DNA from 2 places in the Absicoccus sp. genome. Region 2 is predicted to be linked to the other one. Evidence: a T-box and tRNA genes for the amino acid it is inferred to sense, from the RefSeq annotation. Region 2 holds a T-box; the other holds one or more tRNA genes.
The links. The T-box of region 2 lies ahead of leuS (leucine--tRNA ligase). A T-box ahead of a tRNA ligase gene usually reads a tRNA of that ligase, here a tRNA-Leu.
Positions count from the first base shown of each region.

Region 1 (7,294 bases), on a different contig from region 2:
TCACTTGTTTGGTTTCTACACCTTGTGCTAAGGCACAAAGATCTTTTGTCATGATACCTGCATTCAATGTATCTAAACAAGCTTGTTCAAGCGTATGAGCGAAGGTTTGTAAATCTTCCAAACCGTCTTTTTCACCACGTTTTGCGAGAGCTCCTGTCCAGGCAAAAATTGTAGCAATCGGATTGGTCGAGGTTTTTTCACCTTTCAAATATTTGTAGTAATGACGCGTAACGGTTCCGTGGGCTGCTTCGTATTCATAATTGCCATCTGGAGAAACCAATACACTGGTCATCATGGCTAACGAACCAAATGCGGTCGATACCATATCGCTCATTACATCACCATCATAGTTCTTACAAGCCCAGATCATGCCACCTTCGCTACGAATCACTCGGGCGACGATATCATCGATCAATGAATAAAAATAAGTGATGCCAGCTGCTTCAAATTTGTCTTTGTATTCCTGATCATAGATTTCTTGAAAAATATCTTTGAACGTATGATCATATTTTTTCGAAATCGTATCTTTTGCACCAAACCATAGGTCTTGTTTTGCATCTAAAGCATAATTGAAACAACTACGAGCAAATGATTGAATCGAATCATCTTTATTATAAAGACCTTGAAGTACTCCTTTTCCTTCAAAATCAAAGATTTTTTCTTCGGTTGTCCGGCCATCTTCATCGGTAAATTTTAATGTAGCTGTTCCTGGTTTGGATACACGAATTTCTTGATCTCGATATACATCACCATAGGCATGACGAGCAATGGTGATTGGCTTTTTCCAATTGCGTACAACCGGTTGGATGGGATCGATCATGATAGGAGCACGGAACACCGTTCCATCCAGAATGGCACGGATCGTACCATTGGGAGATTTCCACATTTGATGTAAGTTGTATTCTTCTACTCGTTGTGCATTGGGTGTGATCGTTGCACATTTTACGGAAACTCCATATTTTTTATTGGCATTGGCTGCATCGATCGTTACTTGATCATTGGTTTCATCTCGATGTTTTAATCCGAGATCATAATATTCTGTTTTTAAATCCACATAGGGAAGGATCAGTTCATCCTTGATCATCTTCCATAAAATACGTGTCATTTCATCGCCATCCATTTCAACCAACGGCGTTTTCATTTGAATTTTTTCCATAGGCATCCTCCAACTATGCATCCATTATACCTTTTCTTGTATCCGTATGCCAAAACTATTTTTATTTGTGGTAATATATAGACATTGTGGAGGTAAAGAAATGATTCTTGCAACAATTCATGAAAAATCATCTTTAAAAGCTTTAAAAGAAGCCGGTTGTGATGGCGTCATCATTGGTGTCAAGCCTCTTGCTTTACATTGTCCATGTACGATTGAAAGGAACGAACTATCGCAATGGAAGGAAAATTGTGATCAATTCAACTTGGATCTATATGTCAATGGAACAAAGCTGATGATGGATGAAGATCTACCTCTTGTTTCAGATACTCTACAACAATGTCAATCCTTAGGTATCCAAGGATTTTATTTTGCAGATGAAGGCGTCTTACAAGTAGCGAAAGAGATTGGTTATCAAAATGCATTGATTTATCAACCGGAAACGTTAATAACCAATCATTTGGATGCGCAATTTTATTTAAATCAAGGCATACAAGCCGTAAGTTTAGCTCACGAATTGTCACTGGATGAAATGAAAAAAATTGCGCAAGCTCCACATTTGGAAGTATTGATCAATGGCTATTTTTCGATTCTTTATTCGCGTCGACCTCTGGTTTCCAATTATATGCATCAAGAAAATATGGATGTGCCATCGACCTTACGATATGATCTCATCGAAGCAACCCGATCGGATCGCATGCCTATTCTCCAAGATGAAACGGGTACGCATATTTTCAGTGAACAACCGATTCAATCCAGTCATGAGATGCAGACATTAAAAGAATATGGAATCTCTCGGTTTCGAATCGATTCCATTTTTCAATCCGATGCTTGGACCATTGATATTTTAAATGCATATAAAGAACACCTTGTGATGCCTGGTTCTGATCATTGGTATCATCAACAAACGATTCGAAAAAAGGAGGAGCAGAAATGAATAAAATTGAATTGTTAGCTCCTGCTGGTAATCTGGAAAAAGCTAAGATCGCCATTTTATATGGGGCGGATGCAGTATACATTGGTGGAAAACAATTTTCCCTGCGTTCACGCGCTTCGAACTTTTCTTTGGACGAGATGAAGGAGTTGGTCGATTTTGCGAATGACCACCATGCCCATGTGCATGTAACGGTCAATATGTTACCACATGAAGATGATCTGGAAGGCATCCAAACCTATTTGCAGCAATTGGATGCCATTGGTGTCCATGCGATCATTGTGGCCAGTCCATATATTATGACATTGGCAAAATCATTGGGGTGTCATTTTGAAGTGCATGTTTCTACCCAACATTCAAGCACCAATTCAAAAGCTATCCAATTTTGGAAAGAACAAGGCATGGATCGTGTTGTTTTGGCGCGAGAATGCGGTATGGAACAAATCCAAACGATGGCTCAAAAACAAATTCTGCCGATTGAGATATTTATTCATGGAGGCATGTGTATTTCCTATTCGGGTCGTTGTGTTTTAAGCAACCATATGACTTTGCGAGATGCCAATCGTGGGGGGTGTGCACAAAGCTGTCGATGGAAATATCATCTCATGGAAGGAAACAAAGAACTCTCGGATCCGGAACAATTATTTTGCATGTCGTCCAAAGACCTACAAGCTGTTGATGAAATTGAATCCTTTATTCGATGGGGCGTTGCTTCTTTAAAAATCGAGGGACGAATGAAGTCTGCCTATTATCTTGCTTGTGTGGTTTCCAGTTATCGTCGTTTGATCGATCATATTTATGAAAAAGGAACAGTCAGCCAAGAAGAATTAGATGCCATTAAATTGGAGATTGCCAAAGCAGAAAATCGCCAAACAGGGCCTGGCTTTTATAAAGGGTTACCGGACGAAACGGTTCAGTTATACCAAGATCATGATGAGACGGTGACCCAGGAATATGTTGCGTTTGTTATGGGTCAAAAGGATGATAAAATACAGTTACAAGTCAAAAATAAATTTGTGTTCGAAGACGCTCTAGAAATATTTGGTCCCCAAATTCCAAGTACGCCGATCCATCTTCAATGGATCGAAGATGAAAATGGAGATCCCATGAATGTGTGCAATAAACCGATGCAAATCGTTTATGCGAAATGGGATGGGCCTTGGCAAAAAAATGCAATGATTCGAAAGAGGAGAAAATAAAATGAAATTAAGTCAAAGTTTTTTTTATACATTGCGTGAAAACGCAAAAGATGAAGATAGTGTATCGAGTAATTTGCTTGTGCGAGCTGGTATGATCAAAAAGACCAGTGCCGGTATTTATATGATCATGCCAATGGGTAAAAAAGTGTTAGCGAAAGTGGAAAATATCATTCGTGAAGAAATGGATGCCAAAGGGGCACAAGAATTATTGATGCCTGCCTTGAGTCCGGAGGAAGTCTATGAAAAATCCGGTCGAAGAGAAGCGTTTGGCTCCAATATGTTTGCGCTTCATGATCGTAATGATCGTCCTTATGTTTTAGGACCAACCCATGAAGAATTATTTACGATGGCAGCCAGCATGGATGGCAAGAGCTATAAAGATTTTCCATATAATTTATATCAGATCCAAACGAAATATCGTGATGAAACACGTCCTCGTTTTGGTTTGATTCGTGTGCGTGAGTTTATCATGAAAGATGCGTATTCTTTTGACACCGACGAAGCCGGATTGGCAAGATCTTATGATGCGATGTATGATGCCTATTGTCGTATCATGGATCGTTTGGGACTGAAATATAAAGTTGTGCGGGCAGATACCGGTGCGATGGGTGGTTTATTAAGTGAAGAATACCAAGCCTTATCACCCATTGGAGAAGATATCATTGTTGGCTGTGAAGGTTGCGACTTTTCAAGCAACATGGAAATTACCGAAGTTGTTGATAATAAACCGGAGTCAACTGAACCAAAAGTGCCTTATTCAATCAAGGAAACCCCCAATGCGAAAACCATCGAAGAGGTTGCAGCTTTCTTTGGAAAACAACCGAGTGATTTTGTGAAGACTTTGCTCTATAATGCCGACGGTAAGATCGTGGCATTCTGTGTGCCGGGGGATCGTGAATTAAATGAAGCCAAAGCCATGAAGCTTTTAGGTGTTAATGAAATGGAATTGGCAGCTTTTGAAGATGTCGAACGAGTAACCCATGCCAAGGTAGGATTTGCAGGTCCAATTGGTATTGATTGTCCAGTTTATATGGATCGTCAAATCTTAAAAATGCATAATTTTATTGTGGGTGCAAATAAAACGGACCATCACTATGAAAATGTAAATGTTGAAGATTTTCAACCCGAAGCCATTGCCGATCTATGTCAAGTCAAAGATGGGGATGTATGTCCTGTTTGTGGCCAACCATTGACATTTGAACATGGTATTGAAGTAGGCAATTTATTTAAACTTGGAACCAAATATTCAAAGAGTTTAAATGTGCTTTATACGGATCAAGACAACCAGCAGAAACCGATTTGGATGGGTTGCTATGGTATTGGTTTGGAGCGTTGTATGGCCGCTGTTGCCGAACAATACAATGATGAAAAAGGCTTGATGTGGCCCGATGAAGTAGCCCCTTTCCGATTAGCCATCGTTGTGATTTCCAATAAAGATGAACGCCAAATGGAAGTGGCAGATCAATTATATGCTTTCTGTAAGAAGCGTCATTATGATGTTTTATTGGATGATCGAAAAGAACGTCCTGGTGTCAAATTCAAAGATATGGAATTGATTGGTATCCCACATCGTATCACGGTTGGTCGTGGTGTAAAAGATGGTATGCTTGAATGGACCGAAAGAGCAACCGGAGAAAAGACGGAAGTATCTTTGGATGATATTGAAGATCGAATCATTGAAATTTATGAAAAATAGATAAAAAATGCTTGGCATTATACAGGATCCATGTTATTATAAACAAGGTCGAAATGAGCTTGCAATTATACAATGGATCTTGTATAATAAATAAGCACCTGGTTCCGTAGCCAAGAGGCTAAGGCAATAGACTGCAACTCTGTGATCATCGGTTCGACTCCGATCGGAACCTCCATTTATGGGGTCGTGGCGGAATTGGTAGACGCAACGGACTTAAAATCCGTTGGGAGTTAATTCCCGTGTGGGTTCAAGTCCCACCGTCCCCACCATCGATAATAAACCCTTTATTTAAAGGGTTTTTTATTTTAGTGGCCTACATTTGGCCTACTTTTGATTGCATTTTTCACTCACGATTTAAATAATTAATGTGTAACAAATGGAGTGGGGACTGATACGTTTCTGCCATTCACAAATGATTTACGATCATCTTTTTATTCGGATACAAATACCTATAAAGAGTGTGTTAGAGATTGGCTCGCAGCACACACCAACCTACAGTATGCAAGGTGGTAAAGCCAATATAATGGGGAATACCATGTCCTATCATCATGATAGGGCTTTTTTTGCATGGAGGAAAACAAGAACGTTCGCAACGCGATTAGAAACTTATCGAGATAAAAGAATTTGGTGATATTTAGAAGATGAACATACAAAAAAGGAATTTCTGCATCATTTTTTTACATATGGAATCAAATACATACATACGATAGAGAAGTCTTTACGAATGTAGACTTAGGTAATCATGATCCGAATAAAATTCATTTCATTGACGGAAGAATTTTATATGTATATTCTTGTCAAAAAAATACCGGATGTTTAAAGAATGTCGTATATATTGATTTCAAGAAATATTTAAACAATCGGTTTTGTTATATCGTGAGTAAAAAGCAACGCGTCAACGATTGTGTGTCTTTCCAAATGGTATTCAATATATTGGATAATCCTTTTGATATTGTGAGAATGATTAAAAAAAATCGCTATGATTGATTCATAGCGATCATCGAAATTGTCGCATACAGATCTTGTTTCGGACTTGACCTACATAATACAAGGAGCCAAAGAAACAAACAATGGATGAAATCGAACGGGTTTGATCCACAATTTGATCCAATGATGAAACAATGGCAGGATGTCCCTTCGATTGGATGATATGAGCTAATGTTTGTGCATCCAGGGCTCTTGGATTGGGTGGTGTGATCGTATAGAAACAAGACGATATAGGACCTAGAATATCGATCATTACTTCATAGTCTTTATCTTCTAGAACACCCATTACAAAGGTTATTTTTTCCGCTTTGAAATAAGTCTCTAACGATTTTTTTAACTGGTATACACCTTGCACATTATGAGACCCATCGACAATACGAATGGGATCTTTTTGGATGATTTCAAAGCGACAAGGCCAAATCGTCATTTTAATACCACGATGTATATCAGCCGATGCAATTGGATATCCCTTTGTTTGTAGGATCTGAGCGGTTGTGATGGCCATCATTGCATTTTGCACCTGATATGTACCCAATAACTGTGTATGGTAGTCATGAAACGATTGACCCGATAGATCTTTTGTATCGGCTTGTATAGAAGGCACAATATGCATTTTCGCATCCCTTTGTTGGCATTGGGAAGCAACGACTTCAAGGACCTCTTGGGTTTGCGGATAGACGATCACATCACAATGCGGTTTGATGATACCCACTTTATGCGATGTGATTTCTGATAATGTATGGCCCAACAATTCCGTATGATCCAAACCAATGGCTGTGATCAAGGCACAAACAGTATGGGAAACGACATTGGTGGCATCGACATCTCCGCCCAAACCAACTTCCAAAATGACTAGGTCACATTGCTTATGTTGAAAATACAAAAACGCAATTGCACAAGTAACTTCGTACATGGAGGGATGCAGATCGTGTTCCTTCGCAATATTTCGTACTTGCGTGGCCAATTCAGCTAAAGAAAGAGGGTCAATCCATTGATTGTCTACTTGTATTTGTTCCTTCCAATCAAAAAGATGAGGACTCGTAAAAAAACCAATGTGCATAGAGGTTTGTGTTAAAATCGAATTGAGATAAGCAGCGCATGATCCTTTTCCATTGGTACCGGCAATATGGATATAGGAACAAGCATCTTGAGGATTTTCCAAATATGCAAGAAGAGCACGTATAGTGTTCAAATCCATACGTGCTTTTCCATGAATGACATTTTTAGGTTGAAAAACAGGGAAATGCATCAACCAATGCATTGTTTCTTCGTAATTCATTGTATCGATACACTTTGCTTAAAGAAGCTGGTGATGGATACCGGTT
Region 1 covers NZ_JAXDRQ010000007.1:16,871-24,164, forward strand. Annotated here, with positions in the region: gene SOS22_RS00755 (NADP-dependent isocitrate dehydrogenase) at 1-1,156, opposite strand, end outside; gene SOS22_RS00760 (peptidase U32 family protein) at 1,257-2,090, shown strand; gene SOS22_RS00765 (peptidase U32 family protein) at 2,087-3,286, shown strand; gene SOS22_RS00770 (proline--tRNA ligase) at 3,288-4,982, shown strand; tRNA gene SOS22_RS00775 (tRNA-Cys) at 5,083-5,157, shown strand; tRNA gene SOS22_RS00780 (tRNA-Leu) at 5,163-5,251, shown strand; gene SOS22_RS00785 (folylpolyglutamate synthase/dihydrofolate synthase family protein) at 5,980-7,248, opposite strand; gene SOS22_RS00790 (folate family ECF transporter S component) at 7,245-7,294, opposite strand, start outside.
Region 1: it encodes a tRNA-Leu, which carries the amino acid that the T-box ahead of leuS (leucine--tRNA ligase) is inferred to sense. The anticodon was not compared.

Region 2 (7,294 bases):
ACGTATGCAAATGTGCCTGATGAAAAAATGGAAACGATCCATACAGCCAAACAAACAACAAAGGGTGAAGAAACGTTATCGAGTGCGGTACAGCATGGTTTGGTGGAACAAGCGAAAATTTTATGTGAAAAAGAGATCCAAACAAAAAATGGAATGGATATCATCAATCAAGAATTGATTCCAGCTTTAGATATTGTGGGGCAAGGATTTGAAAAAAAGACTATTTTTTTACCTCAGTTATTGATGAGTGCGGATGCAGCCAAAGCTGCTTTTGAAGTCATCAAGCAATCGATGGCAGATACTCCACAACAAAAGAAAGTAAAAATCATTTTAGCCACTGTCAAAGGTGATATTCATGATATTGGTAAAAATATTGTGAAAGTCATGTTGGAAAATTATGGATATCAAGTGATCGATCTAGGCAAAGACGTGGATCCGGAAGTCATTGTTGATACCGCCATCAAAGAAAATGTTTCTTTGGTTGGGTTGAGCGCTTTAATGACCACGACGGTTGTCAGCATGGAAGAAACGATTCAATTGCTTCATGAAAAGAAGCCGGACACCAAAATCATGGTGGGAGGTGCAGTCATGACACAAGAGTATGCCGATGCCATTGGGGCGGATCATTATGGTAAAGATGCCATGGAAAGTGTCCGTTATGCGAATTCTCTGTTTGCGTAATATTTCATCAAAAAAAGCAGAAATAGGTTTTTGAGCTTGTTTCTGCTTTTTTATTGTTTTGTTAGAAAATGATCCATCACTTTACAGACGGGTCGATATAATAAAAAGACCATCCAAAAATTACTGATGCCATGAAGGATATCAAAGGGAATCCCACTGATCCACCAGGAAATCATGAGATTGGGGCCACCAATGAATAAATAAACGATGGCACACAGCGCACCAAAGAATAAACCGAAGGCAGCAGCAAGAATGCTGAAAGTAATCGTTGAATCCCAACGCTTAACTTTCATCACCAAAAAAACGAGAAAGGGCCAAATGTATAGATACATAAAGACCCATACATTAAAGCCCCAAATCATCGTTTCTAGAAGAATATAGACAGCCACGATCCATAATGTCTTCCAGCCAAAATAAAGTGTATAAACAATCAATAATAAGGTTACAGGCTCTACATTGGGAATGGCAGCCATCGCCATTTTAGAGGTTTCTAAAATAGCAGTTAAGAGTGCCATCAATACAAGCGTATGTGTGTTCCAATTATTTGCCTTGTTCATAAACGAGACGGAATTTATCGTTGTTCTTTACGGTCTGGGAATCCACGCCATTTTGACCATATTTTCCATTTACATAAATGGACCAATATGCTTTGTCTTTATTGTAATCTGCTTTTAATCCATTGACCGTTGTGATATAGGTTCCATACTCACTCTTGGTTCCTTTGATGGAAAATTCATCGGAATTTTTATCCAATTCCTTTAATGCCGCACCTAGATATTTTTTATCCGTGGATGCTTCATATGTTTTTTTCTTGCCTTGATCATCGACTACCGTTACGGTATATTCTTTGGAACCAACCATCGTCGTTGGTTGATTGGCTTGATAAATTCCAAAGAAGATGGCCGCCACAACAACCAGTGCCAGAATGAAACCAATAATTTTTTTTCTTTTCATATTCTCCACCTACTTGGCAACAATGTTGACAACTTTTCCCTTTACCACAATGATCTTTTTGATTTCTTTGCCTTCAAGTTGTCGTTGTACATTCTGTAAAGCTAAAGCACCTTCTTGTAAAGATTGGTCATCGCTGCCCACTGGCATTTCAAATTTACCACGTACTTTACCATTGACTTGCGCAATAACCATTACGGATTCTTCGACTAATTTCGACTCATCATAGGTTGGCCATGGTTCATAAGCGATGGTATCGGTATGACCGAATACGGTTGCCCATAGTTCTTCACCTAAATGTGGCGCAAAACAACTAAACATCTTCACAAAACCTTCCGCATAGTCACGTGGAATGGATTTAGCTTTATAGGCATCGTTGATAAAGACCATCATCTGAGAAATAGCGGTATTAAAACGCAACGCATCGATATCATGACTGACTTTCTTTACGGTCGCATTATAGCTTTTATCTAGGGTACCATCGTTTGTATCGGTGATCTTTGCGACTTCGGTAAAGTAACGATTGACACGTTCCAACCATTTCCGCGTACCATCTAGACCCGTAGTTGACCAAGGTAAAGCCGATTCCAATGGTCCCATGAACATTTCATAAACACGTAAAGCATCGGCACCATGTGATTTGACGATATCATCTGGATTGACCACATTGCCACGTGATTTACTCATTTTTTCACCATTCGATCCTAAGATCATGCCTTGATGGAATAATTTTTGGAAAGGTTCTGGTGTTGGCACAACGCCACAATCATACAAAACCTTATGCCAGAATCGAGAATACAATAAATGCAGAACGGCATGTTCGGCACCACCTACATATAAATCGACAGGCAGCCAGTGAGCCAACAATTTTGGATCAGCTAAGGCTTTATCATTATGCGGATCGATATAACGCAAATAATACCAACAAGAACCTGCCCATTGTGGCATCGTGTTGGTTTCTCGTTTTCCTTTGACACCATCAATTTCGACATTGACCCAGTCCGTCAAATGAGCCAGTGGACTTTCGCCATTATCACTTGGTTGATAATTGTTCGTGGCTGGTAATTCCAGTGGCAATTCATCCAATTCAACGGCACGTTGTGTACCATCTTCCATATTGATGATAGGAATAGGTTCCCCCCAATAACGTTGTCTTGAGAACAACCAGTCTCTTAGCTTATATGTTGTTTTAGCTTGCCCACAATGGTTTTCTTCCAACCATGCCAACATTTTCTTGATGGCATCTTCTTTATTTAATCCATCCAACCATTCCGAATTGATGTGAACACCATCTTCGGTATAGGCTTCTTTCGAAATATCTCCACCAGCTAACACTTGGATGATTGGTAAATTGAATTTCTTTGCGAATTCATAGTCACGTGTATCATGTGCTGGAACCGCCATGATAGCACCGGTTCCATAACTTGCTAATACATAATCAGAAATCCAGATTGGGATCTTCTTTCCGTTGACAGGATTGATGGCATATGCCCCTGTAAATACCCCGGTCTTATCTTTATTCAGATCGGTACGTTCTAGATCCGATTTTGTGGCACAGATCTTTTTATAAGCGTCAACATCGGCTTTTTGTTCAGGTGTCGTGATTTCATCCACAAATGGATGTTCGGGTGACATGACACAATAAGTCGCTCCAAACAATGTGTCACAACGAGTGGTAAAGACCGTAAATTCTTTGTCGTACCCATCAATCTTGAAAATAACATTGGCACCTTGTGATTTACCAATCCAGTTTTTCTGCATTTCAATGGTGGATTGTGGCCAATCCAATAATTTCAAATCATCCAATAAACGTTCGGCATAGGCTGTGATCTTTAATACCCATTGGCGCATGGGCTTACGAATCACCGGATATCCTCCACGTTCACTCTTGCCATCTATGACTTCTTCATTGGCTAAGACAGCCTTTAATTCTGGACACCAGTTAACAGGAATTTCATCAACATACGCTAAACCTTTTTTATACAACTGTAAAAAAATCCATTGGGTCCATTTATAATACGATGGATCTGACGTATTGACTTCACGATCCCAATCGTAACTAAAACCTAAAGATTGAATTTGGGCACGGAAATGATCAATATTTCGCTTCGTAAATGTAGCAGGGTGATGACCTGTCTGAATCGCATATTGTTCTGCTGGCAAGCCAAAAGCATCCCATCCCATTGGATGAAGAACGTTATATCCTTCCATTCTTTTTTTACGTGCAACAATATCTGTTGCTGTATATCCCTCTGGATGACCTACATGCAAACCTTGGCCACTTGGATAAGGGAACATATCCAATACATAATATTTGGGCTTGGAAAAATCAGATGTATCACACTTAAATGTTTTTTCATCCAACCATTTCTTTTGCCATTTTTTTTCAATTGCCTGATGATCGTACATTTTTTCTCCTCCTACAATAAAAAAACGTCCTGTCTAAGGACGTTGGAAACGCGGTACCACCTTAGTTATCAAATAAAAAATTTGATCACTCAACTCTTTTAACGCAAGAGAACGGATAACATTACTTATCGGCTCCTTAGCAAGTTCAAGGCCATTTCTTCTTGATTTTCACCAACCATCAAGTCTCTACGAACAAATGATACCTTTACTACTCTAACTCTTCGCCTATGCTTCGATTTTACCTTTTTTTTAAAACAGAGTCAATATCCATCGAAAGGATTGCTTTCGCATCATAATAGATCTTCATGGTCACGATACGATTGGCTTTTGGATACGTACATTCTACATACGTCTTGTGATCATTCCATTGAATAGGGATTCCATCGATCGTAACCGTCTTGGTTTTAATAGGATGAGGTGTTCCACAACGAATTGCCATTTGATTTTGTCGAATGATCTCCTTTGCATGAGACATACAAGATAAATCAATCACATTTTGTTTGGCACATTGAACCAATGCCACTTGTTGTAATGTCTCAATGGATAATATACTCAATATTTGCATCACCAAAGCGAAACAAACCAAAGCAATCCAAGTACTATACCCATTCATAGATTTGATAGGTCTGTTTTGTTCCTTGATGATCAATGGTAAGATAAATTCCTTTATTTTCTTTATAAAATATAGCCCCATCAATATTCTCCATCCATATTTCATACCCTGGTTGTTTGACCAAACGATGTTTGTCATAACGTATTTGATACGCTTCATGATTGATATCCAAGATCAAAACACCTTCTTGTACATGACAAGTGGCTAATGCGCAGCGTTGTCGTAATTGCAGGATGGCCAGTTCCACCTGGATCATATACCGAGAAGTATAGATATGATAGACACTGACGATTAGAAGCAATGCCAGCATACTGACCAATAAAGAAACATATAAAGACAATAATGTTTCAATCAGTGTAAAACCATTTTGTTTCGATTTCATGATTGATTCTGCTTTCTGCATTCGACTTAACCAAACCTGCCATCATAACAACCAATAATACACATATGGATACAATGAAAAAAGCCAATAGAGCTTCCGCCAATGTAAACCCATTCTTATTCAAGTCGACCACGTCCAGATCCCAGTTGAAAAATCAGACGATTGGATTTTTTCCCTTGGTGACAAGTAATGGTCAAGGCGGATGAGATATTCCCTTTCGCATTATAGTGATAGGTGGCCGCATCACAAGTAATGCCAGAAGGATAAGAAATAGTGTGACCATCTAAAGAAACCGAATGGGATGACCAAACAACCATTACATCTCTTTTTTCAACCATTGCTTTTTCTTGCATCACGATGCTTTGATCCAAGATTTGCTTCATGAATAAGCGAATATTTGGTCGATACGGTCGTACTTGTATTGCCAAGATGCAAATGATCATCAATACAAATAAGGTTTGGATCATGGTAAAACCATTACTGGGTTTTCGCATCTCCATTTACGATCACCACCTGTTTACCATTGGGACATGTATCTTGCCCTTTTTTTAGATAACCACCCGAAATTAATTCAGATACGGAAGACGGTGTTTTATCATGATCGATTTCATACAATAATATTTGCGAATTCACGATATCCAATAAAGCGCTGCAACCTTTAGCACGAATGATTTTTTCTTTTTGTTGGATATTGGGTAAGGTGATCAATAATAAAACCGCAACGATCAACATGACGATCATCATCTCTAAAACAGTAAAAGCATTTTTCTCTTTCATGAATCCTCCTAGAAAGTTTGTAATAAATTTAAAGGTAACAATAAGACTTGATAGAAAACCAACACCAAGATGGCGACGCTTGTATAGGCAAACAATTGTACAAACAAAATATATTTTTTGATACGGGTTTGAATTTCATACAAAACACGAGATTGATAAATAGGCAAGATATGCAACAAATTGGAACTATGCATACCCAATTGAATACAACGCATAAATAACGGATCTTTACCAAATTCATTATGAAGGGCATCCCATAAAGACAACCCCATTTCCAATCCCGATTGGATGTGCATCGCCATGATCTTGGTTGTTTTCATTTTTGTCATCATTTGAATACAAGATTGGGTCGAACAACCATTTTCTAATAAAGCCGTCCAAATCAATGAAAACGAATAATGATCGATCGAAGAAAATAAAGGCAACATATCCATTTTTTTCTGTATAAATGGGATCCAATGTCGACAAACAAAGCCAAAAATCAGTAGCAGCAGTAAGAAAAACACGATCGTATAGCCAATCTGAAGCGCACGGACCAATCCCATGGATGTAGAGGAGGAACCATAAGTCAATAAAGACGGTATGATCGTTCTTGAAAAGAAGAGAATGAGTCCATAGGAAAATAGGAAGAGAAATGTCGGATAGGCCAGTGCGCGTAAGACTTTGGTCTTTAATTCAGATTGGACAGTATCTAAAGCATCCGCACATTGGATGGCTTTATCAAATGAAAGGGACTGACATAAAATATGCAAGGTTTGAAAATAAGGATCATTGGCATTCATACATAACAGATCGACTAGTGATTTCCCTTGTGCCAAACCAGCCAATATTTTTTTATGCTCCTTAAAGCTCAATTCAACCATGGTGGCTGTATCCAATCCATGTTGATTCAATAACGCAAATTGTTTCATTTCATCCTTTGAGATCTTGTATGTCCAATTCGGCTTGTTTGTCAGTGATATCTCCTTGAATAAGAGCTTTTCGAATGGCTTGATCCAATGTGATATGCGTTGATGAATAAGCATCTTTTTCCAAGACATAGCTCAATTCCTTTCCCGTTAATAATTCATAAATACATTGTTTTGAAGACATAGAAGACATGTATAATCGCTGAGCTAAGATTGCCGTTAGTGTTGTCTTTAGCTCATATTTCGCGATGCCAAAATCCAACATACGAGAAATACTTTCCTTGCCATTTTTAGCATGTACGGTCGTAAAAACCATATGACCAGTCAAAGCGGCACGTATCACCATCTTAGCAGTATAGCTATTACGCGTTTCACCGATTAAAATCACATCGGGGTCATGTCGTAATAATTCTTCAATACCGCACTCATAAGTAAAGCCTTGTGAGGGATTGATCTCCAATTGCAGATAAGAGGGGTCTTCAATTTCGATCGGATCCTCTAAACTCACGACTTTATAACGTTTCTTTAAAGCAATTTCATGTAAGATGGCATGTAAGGTAGTGGTCTTTCCTG
Region 2 covers NZ_JAXDRQ010000011.1:29,952-37,245, forward strand. Annotated here, with positions in the region: gene SOS22_RS02075 (homocysteine S-methyltransferase family protein) at 1-681, shown strand, start outside; gene SOS22_RS02080 (hypothetical protein) at 732-1,196, opposite strand; gene SOS22_RS02085 (DUF4430 domain-containing protein) at 1,222-1,635, opposite strand; gene leuS (leucine--tRNA ligase) at 1,645-4,041, opposite strand; T-box leader at 4,074-4,272, opposite strand; gene SOS22_RS02095 (hypothetical protein) at 4,280-4,654, opposite strand; gene SOS22_RS02100 (hypothetical protein) at 4,641-5,036, opposite strand; gene SOS22_RS10860 (prepilin-type N-terminal cleavage/methylation domain-containing protein) at 5,002-5,169, opposite strand; gene SOS22_RS02105 (type II secretion system protein) at 5,153-5,536, opposite strand; gene comGC (competence type IV pilus major pilin ComGC) at 5,514-5,813, opposite strand; gene SOS22_RS02115 (type II secretion system F family protein) at 5,822-6,724, opposite strand; gene SOS22_RS02120 (ATPase, T2SS/T4P/T4SS family) at 6,726-7,294, opposite strand, start outside.